4 regions of the Dielma fastidiosa genome follow, and region 1 is predicted to be linked to each of the others. Evidence: a T-box and tRNA genes for the amino acid it is inferred to sense, from the RefSeq annotation. Region 1 holds a T-box; the other regions hold tRNA genes.
The links. A T-box is a leader RNA that pairs with one kind of tRNA and senses whether it is charged. The one in region 1 lies ahead of alaS (alanine--tRNA ligase), so its partner is inferred to be a tRNA-Ala.
Positions count from the first base shown of each region.

Region 2: it encodes a tRNA-Ala, which carries the amino acid that the T-box ahead of alaS (alanine--tRNA ligase) is inferred to sense. The anticodon was not compared.
Region 3: it encodes a tRNA-Ala, which carries the amino acid that the T-box ahead of alaS (alanine--tRNA ligase) is inferred to sense. The anticodon was not compared.
Region 4: it encodes a tRNA-Ala, which carries the amino acid that the T-box ahead of alaS (alanine--tRNA ligase) is inferred to sense. The anticodon was not compared.

Region 1 covers NZ_QRQL01000001.1:4,430-7,572, reverse strand. Annotated here, with positions in the region: gene alaS (alanine--tRNA ligase) at 1-1,848, opposite strand, end outside; T-box leader at 1,894-2,083, opposite strand; gene DWZ33_RS00020 (AI-2E family transporter) at 2,124-3,143, opposite strand, start outside.
Region 2 covers NZ_QRQL01000002.1:293,764-296,906, reverse strand. Annotated here, with positions in the region: gene DWZ33_RS06180 (YaaA family protein) at 1-442, shown strand, start outside; gene DWZ33_RS06175 (2-thiouracil desulfurase family protein) at 439-906, shown strand; gene DWZ33_RS06170 (phosphocarrier protein HPr) at 1,062-1,328, shown strand; tRNA gene DWZ33_RS06165 (tRNA-Ala) at 1,418-1,493, shown strand; gene DWZ33_RS06160 (hypothetical protein) at 1,860-2,378, shown strand; gene DWZ33_RS06155 (RNA polymerase sigma factor) at 2,415-2,888, shown strand; gene DWZ33_RS06150 (zf-HC2 domain-containing protein) at 2,885-3,143, shown strand, end outside.
Region 3 covers NZ_QRQL01000010.1:88,602-91,744, reverse strand. Annotated here, with positions in the region: gene DWZ33_RS15820 (AraC family transcriptional regulator) at 1-682, shown strand, start outside; gene DWZ33_RS15815 (dihydrofolate reductase family protein) at 684-1,376, shown strand; tRNA gene DWZ33_RS15810 (tRNA-Ala) at 1,437-1,512, shown strand; gene DWZ33_RS15805 (N-acetylmuramoyl-L-alanine amidase) at 1,576-2,256, opposite strand; gene DWZ33_RS15800 (hypothetical protein) at 2,314-2,793, opposite strand; gene DWZ33_RS15795 (helix-turn-helix transcriptional regulator) at 2,790-2,999, opposite strand; gene DWZ33_RS15790 (HAD family hydrolase) at 3,091-3,143, opposite strand, start outside.
Region 4 covers NZ_QRQL01000002.1:61,538-64,680, reverse strand. Annotated here, with positions in the region: gene DWZ33_RS04920 (PRD domain-containing protein) at 1-442, shown strand, start outside; gene DWZ33_RS04915 (hypothetical protein) at 447-905, opposite strand; gene DWZ33_RS04910 (LytTR family DNA-binding domain-containing protein) at 916-1,353, opposite strand; tRNA gene DWZ33_RS04905 (tRNA-Ala) at 1,555-1,630, shown strand; gene DWZ33_RS04900 (helix-turn-helix transcriptional regulator) at 1,779-2,738, opposite strand; gene DWZ33_RS04895 (SDR family oxidoreductase) at 2,731-3,143, opposite strand, start outside.

The DNA.
Region 1 (3,143 bases):
TTGATTGACTAAATCTTCAATCTGCTGGAGCTGTTCCTCACTCACCTTTTCAAAATGGGTGAAGTCAAAACGCAGATATTCATCGCTGACAAATGATCCGGCTTGTGCGATATGACTGCCTACAACAGCCTTCAAAGCGCTTTGCAGCAAGTGACAGGCAGAGTGATTGCTGGTGATAATCAAACGCTTTTCGGTATCAATCTGACCGGTAACGTCATCACCGCATTTAATCGTACCATTCACAAGCTTAACATGATGCAGATGCTGCTTATGCGGAGCCTTCTTCACATCACTAACCTTTGCCTTCATCGCGCCGTTCAGCAGCACACCGCTGTCTGCCACCTGTCCGCCGCTTTCCGCATAGAAACAAGTTTCTGATAAGATAACATCGCCTTCTTCATCAATCACATCCACTTGGTGACCGTCTACGAAGCAAGCAATGACCTTTGCATGACAAATTGTCTCTTCATAACCGATGAATTTGCTGGCCTCTGTAAAGTTCATTAAATCGGCTGACTGTGAGTTCATTGATTCCAGCGCTTCACGGCTGTTTCTAGCTCTTTCACGCTGTTTCTCCATTTCCTTGTCGAAGCCCTCTTTATCTACTTCAAAGCCTGACTCCTGAGCCATTTCAACAGTTAATTCAAATGGGAAACCATAAGTATCATAAAGCTTAAACGCTGTTTCCCCGCTGATTACCTTATCCTTTGTAGATGCGATTACTTCATTCATCAGACGCTCGCCATCAGCTAAAGTATCATGGAAACGTTCTTCCTCAGCCTTCACAAGCTTTTGAATATATTCGATCTTTTCACCGATATAAGGATAGTAATCCTTCATGATCTCATAAACAACCGGTACCAGCTGATACATAAAGGCACCTTCAATCTTCAGCTTTCTGCCGAATCTTACAGCCCGGCGAAGCACACGGCGAAGCACATAGCCGCGGCCTTCATTCGCAAACAGCGCGCCATCAGCCAATGCGAAAGTCACTGTACGGATGTGATCAGCAATAACACGGTATGCCATCTTATTCTCAGCATAAGGAATAGAAGTAAACTTTTCAGTCGCATGAATCAGCGGCAGGAAGAGATCGGTATCAAAGTTAGTTTCACCATCTTGTAAGATGCAGGCTAAACGCTCAAGCCCCATCCCGGTATCAATATTCTTCTGCGGTAATTCCTTATAGTCCTTGCGGTCAACGCCCTCTTTGCCGTCATACTGTGAGAAAACCACATTCCAGATTTCAATATAGCGGTCATTGTCCAAATCCTCAAAAAACAGCCGTTCACCGATATGCTCTGGATCATACGCTTCACCGCGGTCATAGAACATTTCCGTATTCGGACCGCACGGACCTTCACCAATCTGCCAGAAATTGTGTTCTGTCTTACAAATATGCGAAGGATCAACACCCATTTCATTCACCCAGATATTATAAGCTTCAGTATCATCAGGATGTACCGTCACATACATTCTTTCCTTTTCAAAACCGATATATTCAGGACTTGTTAAAAAAGTCCAAGCATAAGTGATCGCCTCACGCTTAAAATAATCACCAATTGAGAAATTGCCGAGCATTTCAAAGAATGTATGGTGACGAGCCGTTCTGCCGACATTTTCAATATCATTGGTACGGATTGATTTCTGCGCATTGGTAATCCGATTGTTGGCTGGTTTGATCGTGCCGTCAAAATATTTCTTTAAAGCGGCAACCCCTGAATTGATCCATAACAACGTAGGATCGTTATGCGGCACTAAAGACGCTCCCGGTTCAACCATATGACCGTTACTTTTAAAATAATCTAAAAACATTTGTCTAATTTCACTGCCAGTTAAATTTTTCATAAAATTTCCTCCTTTTAATTGAAGCATAAAAAAACGCTCCTGTCGTCCAGGAACGTAATAATTACGCGGTACCATCCTGATTCACAGCAAGGCTGTGCACTTAGTTATCCTTAATTAGCGTAAGGGTACGCGCAAAACTCCAACGCAGCCTTCAAACCTTCACCTCACAGGCTCACACCAACCGCCTGCTCTCTTCAGAAGTGTTAATTTTACTCCTCATTTTCATCATTTTGCCTTTGTAATTATAGCATATGAAATTTTATTCTTCAAGCATCTCACCAGAAAATATCTTCCCAGCCGCCGACATTCTGATGGGAAGCGGCATGCATATAACTGCGTACTGATATTTGCATAAAACTGGCTAAAATTGGTGAGAGAATTAAGCCGATAACACCTAACATCGCTTCCCCCAGCAGCAAGCCTAGAAACAGGTATAAGGGATGCACATCCATCGCTTTATGAAAGATCAGCGGCTGAATGAAATTGGCCTCTATCTGCTGAAGCACCCACACCACAGCAATACATAAAATCGGAAACTGCGTAAAATGCAGATAACCGGCTAAGGCAATCAATAAAATACCGATGGTTGCGCCGATATAAGGGAATAAATTTAACAAAGCCAACAAACCGGCATACAACAGACTATTGGGAAATTTAAACAAGACAAGAATCAGAAAAACACTGACAAAAATAAACAGCAGATCAATACAAGTACCGATAATATACTGTACAACCACATTGCTTCCCGTCTTATAAAAATTAAACCATCGCTGATGATCAACGACATATTTTTTAACCATATTCACCCCGGCATCAAAATCAATGCTGATAAAAAAAGCAATCATATAGCTGAGGGTAAAAATAGTAAAGCCAGACACGCCATCCATCACAAATTTCATGCCGATATCTGTTGAGTTGTTGATGAGTGAGCGTTTGAAATCATCATTAAAAACAAAATCCAGCTGATTAGCATTCAGCCAGGACGATAATTCGCCCAGCCAGCTTTCTAATGTTGATGAAATCGTTGACAGCTCATTAATCAAAACCGGCAGCAGCAACAGCAAAAAGCCAAGAAAAACAATCATACCGCCGCCGTAGACAATAAACACTGAGGTGCGGTTCGTGAAATACTTATTTAAGCTCATGATGATAGGCTGCAATGACAAAGCTAATATTAAACCATACAGCAAAGGCTTCAGCGCCAGGAGTAAGGTTATCAGCGGATCATAGAGACCTACTGCTTTTAAAATCAGCACTAGGATATATATGCTAAGACAAGCCGGCAGCCAGCGCAT
Region 2 (3,143 bases), on a different contig from region 1:
GGATTGGGATTTTGCTCAAGAACACTTGCGGATTATGAGTGGCTTGTATGGGATGCTGAGGGTAAAGGACGGCATCAGTGAATATCGTTTGGATGTTGAGAATCCCTTACAGGTTGAGGGCAAATCGCTTACTGAATTTTGGCGGTTAAAGCTTGCGGATGGTTTAAAGGATGAATGCATTTTGGATTGCTGTTCTAAGGAATATAGTGCTTTATTGCCTGAAACAAAATGCAGTGTATCCTTTTATGTGGAAAAACAGGGTAAACTGAAGATTGAGGCGACGGCGGCTAAGATGGCCCGCGGTTCGCTGATTTATTATTGCATTAAGCATAAGATAGATAATATAGAAGCGGTAAAGGCTTTTAATGAAGATGGATATCACTTTCATGAACAGCTTTCCAACGCTAAGCATTTAGTATTTGTCAAGGAGGTGCAATTATGATATTGGTCAGTGCTTGTCTGCTTGGTGAAAATTGTAAATACAGCGGCGGTAATAACGCCAATGCTTTACTTATAGATTATCTGAAGGATAAGGAATACATCAGTGTTTGTCCTGAGGTGATGGGTGGTCTGCCGACGCCAAGGGCCTGTTGTGAACGGGTAAAGGATCGGGTTATCAACAATCTTGGCGAAGATGTGACAGAAGCTTTCATAGAAGGCGCAAAACAAACGCTGGCAGTTGCACAGGCGAATAAATGCACGCTGTGTATCCTGCAAGTACGCTCGCCAAGCTGCGGCGCAGGCAGGATTTATGATGGAACTTTCAGCGGCAGAATCATTGAAGGAAACGGCATAACCGCGCAGTATTTACTGGATCACGGCTTTAATGTAATCAGCAGTGAGGCTTTTACTGAACAGCTTAAATCAGGAAAAATAGATGAAGAACGGCTCTGTAAAACTTTATAAATCTCGTTTGTCAGATTGAAATACCACTACATTTCTGATTGAAAAACAAGGCTCGCAGATTTATTTTTAAAATAATCAAATATTTGCGATTTTAGCATTGTAAGTGCTACCGAAATGGTTTAAAATGGAGTAGAAGAATATTAGGAGGAATAAAAATGAAACAAATTACAGTATCAGTAATCGATCCAGTTGGATTACATGCACGCCCTGCAACAGTAGCAGTTAACGCAGCTAGTAAATTCAAATGTGAAGTGAATGTGTCTTTCAAAGGACGTGAAGTAAACATGAAATCAATCATGGGTGTTATGTCTTTAGGAATTCCAACACAATCTGAAATCACTATTTCTTGCAACGGTGAAGATGAAGATGCTGCTATCGCAGCTATCGAAGAAGTTCTTCGTACACAAAAAATCGTTGGTTAATTTAATTCACAATTAAATATAAAAAAATGGCATTTAGCCATTTTTTTTATGAAAGTTTTATGTTATAATAGCATCGCAATGTCAGTATTGGGGTTTTAGCTCAGCTGGGAGAGCGCTACGCTGGCAGCGTAGAGGTCAGGGGTTCGAGCCCCCTAAGCTCCACCAATATACGAATAAACGCCTTTTATGGGTGTTGAGATAAGAAAACAAATTTAACAACTAAATAACCAAGCAAAAGGGACGTTATCACAAGATAGCGTCCTTTACTGCATATTGCCACGCTACAGCTTGAAATAAGTTGCGGTATTTTTGTGTGTTATTCTACAAACGGCAAGCAGTTGTTTGAAAGGCTCATGCGGCAGAAAGGCATCTCCGAAAGAAAGGTACAGAAACTTTGCGCAGGCCGAATATCCGGCGTTTTGATTGATACAATGACGCTGACAAGCCTGTTGGCGGGAGAAGAAAAAGTATCTTAAAAATAATTGTAACGTTTTTCAATTTCGTTAGTCTTATAAAGGAAGGAGGCGGCCAATGAGCTTATTTGATCCTATCAGAAAATCCGGGCAGCCGATAACTTTTTCTAAAGCAATTATTCATTTTGTCCTTATTAGTTGCTTGGGGCTAATTACAGGTGTCTTGATTAAGCTGCTTGATCTTTACACAACTGACATTGGAAATATCTTTTCACAAACATCTGTTTGGATTTTTATTTGCACATTGATTTCTGTATCCAGCAATTCTGCTGTGCGGGCCTCAGTTAATGTTTTCAGCTTTTGCATGGGAATGTTAATGACATATTACATAACTGCAGAAATGACAGCAAGTGTTTATTCACATTTGATAGCCTATGGGTGGACAGTGTTTGCCTTTCTCTGCATGCCTATGGGATTTTGTATTTGGTACGCAAAAGGTAAGCATTGGTTTTCAAGGATAATTTCTATTGGAATCATTTTGATAATGCTTGTGACTTCAACAGTATTGTTTGATAAAATCAGAGTATCGGATATTCTATTTGCCGTTTTAACAAGCATGATCCTATTCAAAAAATAAAGCCATCAGAAAGATGAAAGAAAGCGAGGTGTTGGAGTGAAAGACTTTGAAAAGATATATTCAGAATACTTTGATACGGTATATCAATATACCCTTTCCCTTTGCAAAGACGAGGCATGGGCAGAGGAACTCACTCAAGAGGCTTTCTTTAAGGCTCTAAAAAATATTGGCACTTTTCGCGGGGAATGTAAATTAAGTGTTTGGCTTTGCCAGATTGCTAAAAATATATTTTATACAGAGGTCAAACGGAAGCAAAGACAAGTTGATTATCCTTTAGATACTATCCCGGGTACTGAAAGCATAGAGCAAAAACTGCTCAATAAGGAAACGGCTTTTGAACTTCACAAATTGCTTCATCGGTTAAAAGAGCCTTATAAAGAGGTATTTTGGATGCGTACTTTTGGAGAACTCTCCTTTGCAGAAATCGGAAGTCTTTTCGGTAAATCTGAAAGCTGGGCGAGAGTAACTTATCATAGAGCAAAATTAAAGATAAAGGAGGGCATAAAATGAAATATCCTTGTAGTTTGATAAAGGACTTGCTGCCCCTATACCATGATGGGGTTTGCAGCGAAGAAAGCAATAAGATTATTGAAAATCATTTGTCAGAATGTTCTTCCTGTAAGGACTACTATAATTTCCTTTGTGAAACAGATGAAATCTTTCCAGCTCCGCAAAATGCTGAGTTGGAAATGAAAAAAGCAGCGTCTTTTCGCTCGATAAAAAGAAAGCTGCGCAAAAAGCAAATATTAGTTGTTGTACTTGCAT
Region 3 (3,143 bases), on a different contig from region 1:
CGCAGCCGCAGAGCTATTAAACAGTGATCTTCGAATTACTGAGCTGGCTTATAAATACGGTTATGAAACACCGGAAAGCTTTACGAAGGCATTTCACCGTTTTCACGGCGCGTCCCCCTCTGAAATCAGACAGCAAAAACAGCCTGCCAAACGCTTTGCGCGAATCATTGTCAGCCATAGCACCGCACCGCTTGCATTTCATGTCAGCAAACGTCAGCTGCCTGGCTTCACACTTATTGGCACAAGCTGCCGTTTTCCGATTTCAGAATCCATCTACCGTGATGATATCCCTCAATTTTGGAAGCAATGCCAAAAGGATCAGACGCTTCAAACGCTGATCGATTCAAGCGCCGATGCCCTCTTCAAAGGAATTGCTGCCTGCTGCTTAGCAGCCGATCAGAGTCATTTAAATTATCTGATAGGCACCGCCAGTAATACTTGCCCCATTCATTCAGCAAGCATTGAAATCCCAGCGTGTACCTGGCTTTGTTTTAAGGGCAGCGGCCGGCTTCCGCAAGTGATCCAGCAAGCGTGGCATCAAATATATACCGATTATTTTCCAGCCAGCAATTTTGAGCCGCTGGGCAATTACGATTTAGAAATCTACCCTGATAAGCAAATGGATCAATCCGCTTATCCCTTTGAAATATGGGTAGCAATTAAAGAAAGCAGGAACATATAAAATGAAAAAACCTTTTTGTACATTATTTATGCTGATGTCAGCCGATGGTAAAATATGCACCGGTGATAATGACCATCTTGACGTAGATCGTGATTTTCCTAAAGTTAAAGGGGTTCGTGAAGGTCTGCATCAGTATTATGAAATCGAACAATGTCAGGATCTCTGGTCACTGAATACCGGGCGGGTAATGGCGAAAATCGGCATGAATGAAGCAGCGCTGGATCTTGCCAAGACACCGGTGTCCTTCGTCATCATTGATAATCAGCCGCATCTGAACGCCCATGGCGTCAAGGCCTTATGCCAAAAACTGAAACAGCTGATCCTTGTCACAACCAATCCCAAGCACCCAGCCTATGATTTATCCATCAGCAATCTGCATATTATTTCACAGCCAGTCCTCGATCTGCCGAAGTTAATGGATTGCTTAGCTGTCAATTATCAGATTGAACGCATTACGATTCAATCCGGCGGTACTTTGAACGGTTTATTCTTAAGAGAACATTTGCTGGATCAGATTGATCTGGTCATCGCCCCGGTTTTAGTCGGCGGCAAGAATGTCGCAACCTTGATTGACGGTGAAGCCATTCATGATCCCGAGCAATTGGATCAGCTTGGCGTGCTGAAGCTTGAAGCCTGCACCGTACTTGAAGATTCATATCTCAGATTGCAATATAAAGTAATTCATGAATCATGATGCAAAAAATAAAATACCCCTTTTCTTTTTTACGATTAGTGCTATAATTGTAAAAGTAATGGGGTTTTAGCTCAGATGGTAGAGCGCCTGGTTCGCAATCAGGAGGTCAGGGGTTCGATCCCCCTAAGCTCCACCATTATACAAATAAGCGCCTGTTTATGGGCGTTTTTTTATTATGCAAAAAGCCGGCGAACCAGCTTTATTCATAACTCAATTCCTTAAAGTAATTCAGCGTACCCGCGAAAATCAGATTAGCCACCTTATCTTGATAATCTGCTTGCGAAAGCTGTTCCCTTTCCTGAGCATTGGAGAGAAAACCGCACTCAATTAATACTGCGGGAATCCGGGAATTATTCAATAAATAATAATCACCCGGTTTAGGCGACATCCGGCTGTCAATCGCTAAAAATTGTACCTGAATACAGCTTGCCAATAATTCACTGGATAAGCTATCCTTTGGATAAAAGGTCTGCGCTCCTTTCACTGAAGAATCACTATAACTATTCAGATGGATGCTAAGCAGCAAATCATTCTTTTCATCATTGATAATATCAATACGGTTCTTCATATCCTCACGCTTATGATTGGCTGCTGTTGGCGAGGAGAGATCATTTTCATCCTTACGTGTTAATACAACCGTAGCCCCCGCGTCTTCAAACAGCGCCTGCAGCTTTGTGACAATAGCCATATTAATGGCTTTTTCAGTAACCCCCTCAGCCATCGCCCCCTCATCCTTACCGCCATGACCGGCATCCAAAACAATCACCGCTCCTGATAACGGTGCGTAAATCACATCCTGAACGGCCGCAACAAAATGCTCACTGATAAAAAAGCAAGCCGCAGCCACCACGCAGATGATTAATAGTTTCATTTGTTTCATAAGCTTCACCCTGCTTTACTATATGAATACACCCAAATAAAAAGACCGTCAGACGGTCTATAATTTACGTTTATAATAGTTATATGAGAGAATATAACCCGCTAATAACACGCTCATATTCAACAACAATAACTGAATCAGACGTTCATCAATCATGATACTGCCAATCAGGGCTGTCACATAAAATGAGATAATCATTATCAATGCTGCACTGCGGAAAGCACGGCTGCTGATTTCCATATTGCGTTCATCAGAATTATTCAAACGGGCCGCTTTCAGCTTCTCCTCACTGCTTAAGGTCATCTGTGTCTTAATAATCAGCACAACCCCAGCCAAAATTAAACCAGTCCCCATGCCCGCAAATGTACCATGCAGATGCTCATTGAATTCAATGCCATTAGCTGATGCGAAATAAGTGATTGCCAAGGTAATGACACCAACCATAATTATCAGCACATAATAAATACGTTTCTTAGCCAACTCCTGACGATACTCCTCATTCGTCACTGCTTTTGTGGCACATAAGATTCCTTTCATAGATTTTCCTCCTTTAAATCAAAGATAAAGATTTCCTCGATCGTTACACCAAAAAATTGAGCTAGTTTATGTGCAAGGATCAGCGATGCTTTATATTTGCCATTTTCCAGCGATATAATTGTCTGACGGGTCACATTAACCGCATCAGCCAACTCACTCTGTGTTACCTTCTTTGCTTTACGCAATTCCTGTATTCGTGTCTGCAAGCAATCACACCCTTTCAAGTATAGTTAACTTTACATTGATAGTATAGTTTACTTTACATAAAATGTCAAGTGTACTATACAAAAAAAACTGCTACTGCAGTTCTTTTAAATAATCGATCAAGTCATGCCAATGCTTAATATGCA
Region 4 (3,143 bases), on a different contig from region 1:
TGAATATGCGCTTGCATATATTGAAGAACAAAAAGGGATACGTTTATGGCCGCAGGAAGCGGCAAATATTGCGCTTCATTTTGTGAATGCCCAGAATAATGCCGGCAGTATGCAGGATACACTTGTTTCTATTGATATGATTCGTGATATTCTTCGGCTGATTCAGCTGCATTATAAAATTACCTTTGATGTCAGTGATCTTAATTATCATCGATTGGTAACTCATCTGTCATATTTTATACAGCGTATGCTGCAGAATAAAGGCTATCAGGAGGAGGACGATTTCCTATATCAAAGTGTGATTGTCAAATATCCGAAGGAGATGGAGTGCGCATTAAAAATTGCGGAATATATTCGCGTCACGCTTGGCTGTGAGGCTACGCTTGATGAACTTGCATATTTGAGTATTCATCTGCATAGAGTGCTGCAGAGAAAAGAATAAATGCTCATAATACACTGTTATCTTTTAAGGCTATTTGATCCTGATATTGCTTTAGCGCATTTGCATAAAGTGATTTTTCTGACTGTTGATGATGAGCTTCAATAAGTATAATGACAACATCAATCAATAAAATAATCAATGCAAGAAGCCAAGGGGAATCATACCACTTTAACCAGTAGAAAAGCAGACATTCAAACGTCAGCACCGGCAGGATAAACAGCATATGACGAAATAGATAGCGGGTTTTAATCAGCATTTTCTCTTGAAAACAGAAGCTTTCATAAAGTGCAATACAAAGACTGATCAGCAGGATAGCAATCAGCATGGTACTGGTAATTTGATAGGTTTCTTGATGAAAAATCAAATCAGAGAATAGTAATCCGATAAAATGCAGTGCGAAATTTCTTAATGTATGATCAAAAACACATTTTCTGACCTCAGTATTTTTATAGATTGTAAACATAATCTGCCTCCTAAAGTGATAAACGCTTTCTTAACTCAGGCACATATTGCCTGGAAACAATTAAATATTCGCCATTGATTAAACGAAGCTTAAGCCGCCGGCCCATTTCCGGAATGATTTCACTAACCTTTGACAATGATAAAATTGTAGTTTTGCTGATGCGGATGAACCCGGCATCATTATATAAAGCCTCCAGTTCATATAGTTTTTTCTTAGTCTGACAAGTCAATGCATTTGTGTAAAAGAAGGTTTTGCCATCAACACTTTCAAAATAAAGAATTTCATTGATGTGAACCCGTTGATGCCGCTCATTCAGCCAGCCACCAACATTTTGTTCATAAGCAGTGAGATAGGCATAGAGTTCATTTACTTCTTGATTGACAGTCGGACACAGCAGATTGATCTGGAGGTCTTTTCTGTTGGATTCGAGTATAATTTCAATTTTCATGTGGTTTCTCCTTGGCTGAATTCATAGTAGCAGATTCATCTGAATAATGACAAGTTTTCATTGATAAGCAGTACAATTTAGATATCTAAGCGGTCAGTCCTGTTTTTATGAAAAAAATTAAAAAAATGATTGACAATGTTTTTTATTGATGATATATTTATTGAGCATTCGGTATTGAAAAATATCGAATTTAATATACATGGGGTTTTAGCTCAGCTGGGAGAGCGCCTGCCTTGCACGCAGGAGGTCAACGGTTCGATCCCGTTAAGCTCCACCATATTAAAAAGTAATGTCTAAGAAAAGTTCTTAGACATTTTTTATTTTCCGGTACGAATTTAGATAAAGTTATACAAATTCCTTTAAAAAGCATTGCTTAATAAATCAACCTTGCGTTGGTGTGCAATATACTGGTAGTTTTTCTTTGATTATACTTGTTTCTGGTGTAATACATACTCTTTTGGAGATACACCATAAAACTCTCGAAAAGCTTTATAAAAATTACTGCTGTTACTATATCCCAACATCAAGGCAATTTCTTCATTTGTCAAATTCGTCCCATTCAAAAGAATGGAAGCTCTTTCCATGCGCTGCTCAAGTAAAATTTCTGAGAAAGACTTACCGATTTCACGATGTAGTAAAGTTGAAATATAATTTGGATGATAAGAGAAACGCTTGGCGATATCTTTAAGTGTTACTGTGTCGAAATGTTCCCCTATAAAATTTATAATTTTATCTGAAAGACTCTCACTGATGAATTTTTGATTAACTAATGCATATTGCCGTGCAATCTGCATCAGAAATGATAATACCAAAGGCTTGAGTATTTGTTGTGAATCATCCTGCCGGTTTGCGAATTCAATTACCATCATTTCTAATAAAGTCCTTATATTGCAATCATCCTCAATCTTAAAATGAATGTATTCATCAGAAAATTGGTTTGTAGCAGGATCTAACAGGAAATGAAAAAAATGAGAATTAGCGGACAGCATAGGTAAAAAAGATCGAAAGAAAGTCTCTTTTTGAATCAATACACCAATAATTATTGTTTCTTTGTTATCATGGACGCAAAGGGCATGGCCGGCAAAGGGCTGACCGGCATAGATTTCTCCCTCTTTGATCGTTATACGATTATCATATTTGTAGCTGAGGGAATCATACTCTCCCATATAGGTATAATTGAAATAGAAAAAATCATGTCGATGAAACAATTCCTGTATGCCATTACTTTTATGTACGCAAATCAATATTTTATCTTCTGGATTGCCGGGCCAACGATACATTTTTTCTGATGGAGTACCTACGGGGGATTCATGATAAGTCCAATCCAATGTTAAAAATTGATTTTGAAGAGCTTCAATCGCAGCGCATAATTCCTTTTTACTCATTTTCTTCGTTCTCCAATGTCCACCCGAAATCATTATGATAGATCATTTGTTTTGTCATACCACCATCAATGCAGATATTCTCGGCAGTAATAAAACCCGCTTTATCTGAACAGAGAAACAAAACCATATTTGCTATATCAAGAGGATAACCAACTCGATGCACAGGGTGCTGTAAAGCATCAGGACCGGTATATTGAACTGATGATGTATCAATCCAACCGGGAGAAATCGAATTTACTCTAACTTTTCCAGCAAGACTTACAGCCAATGCGTGAGTTAGGGCAGAAATACCACCCTTAGCTGCTGTGTAACTTTCTGTGTTTGGCTGGCTCATGCGGTCACGGGAAGAGGATATATTGATAATACATGCATTAGGAGCAAAGTATGGTAAAAATAGTTTTGCTA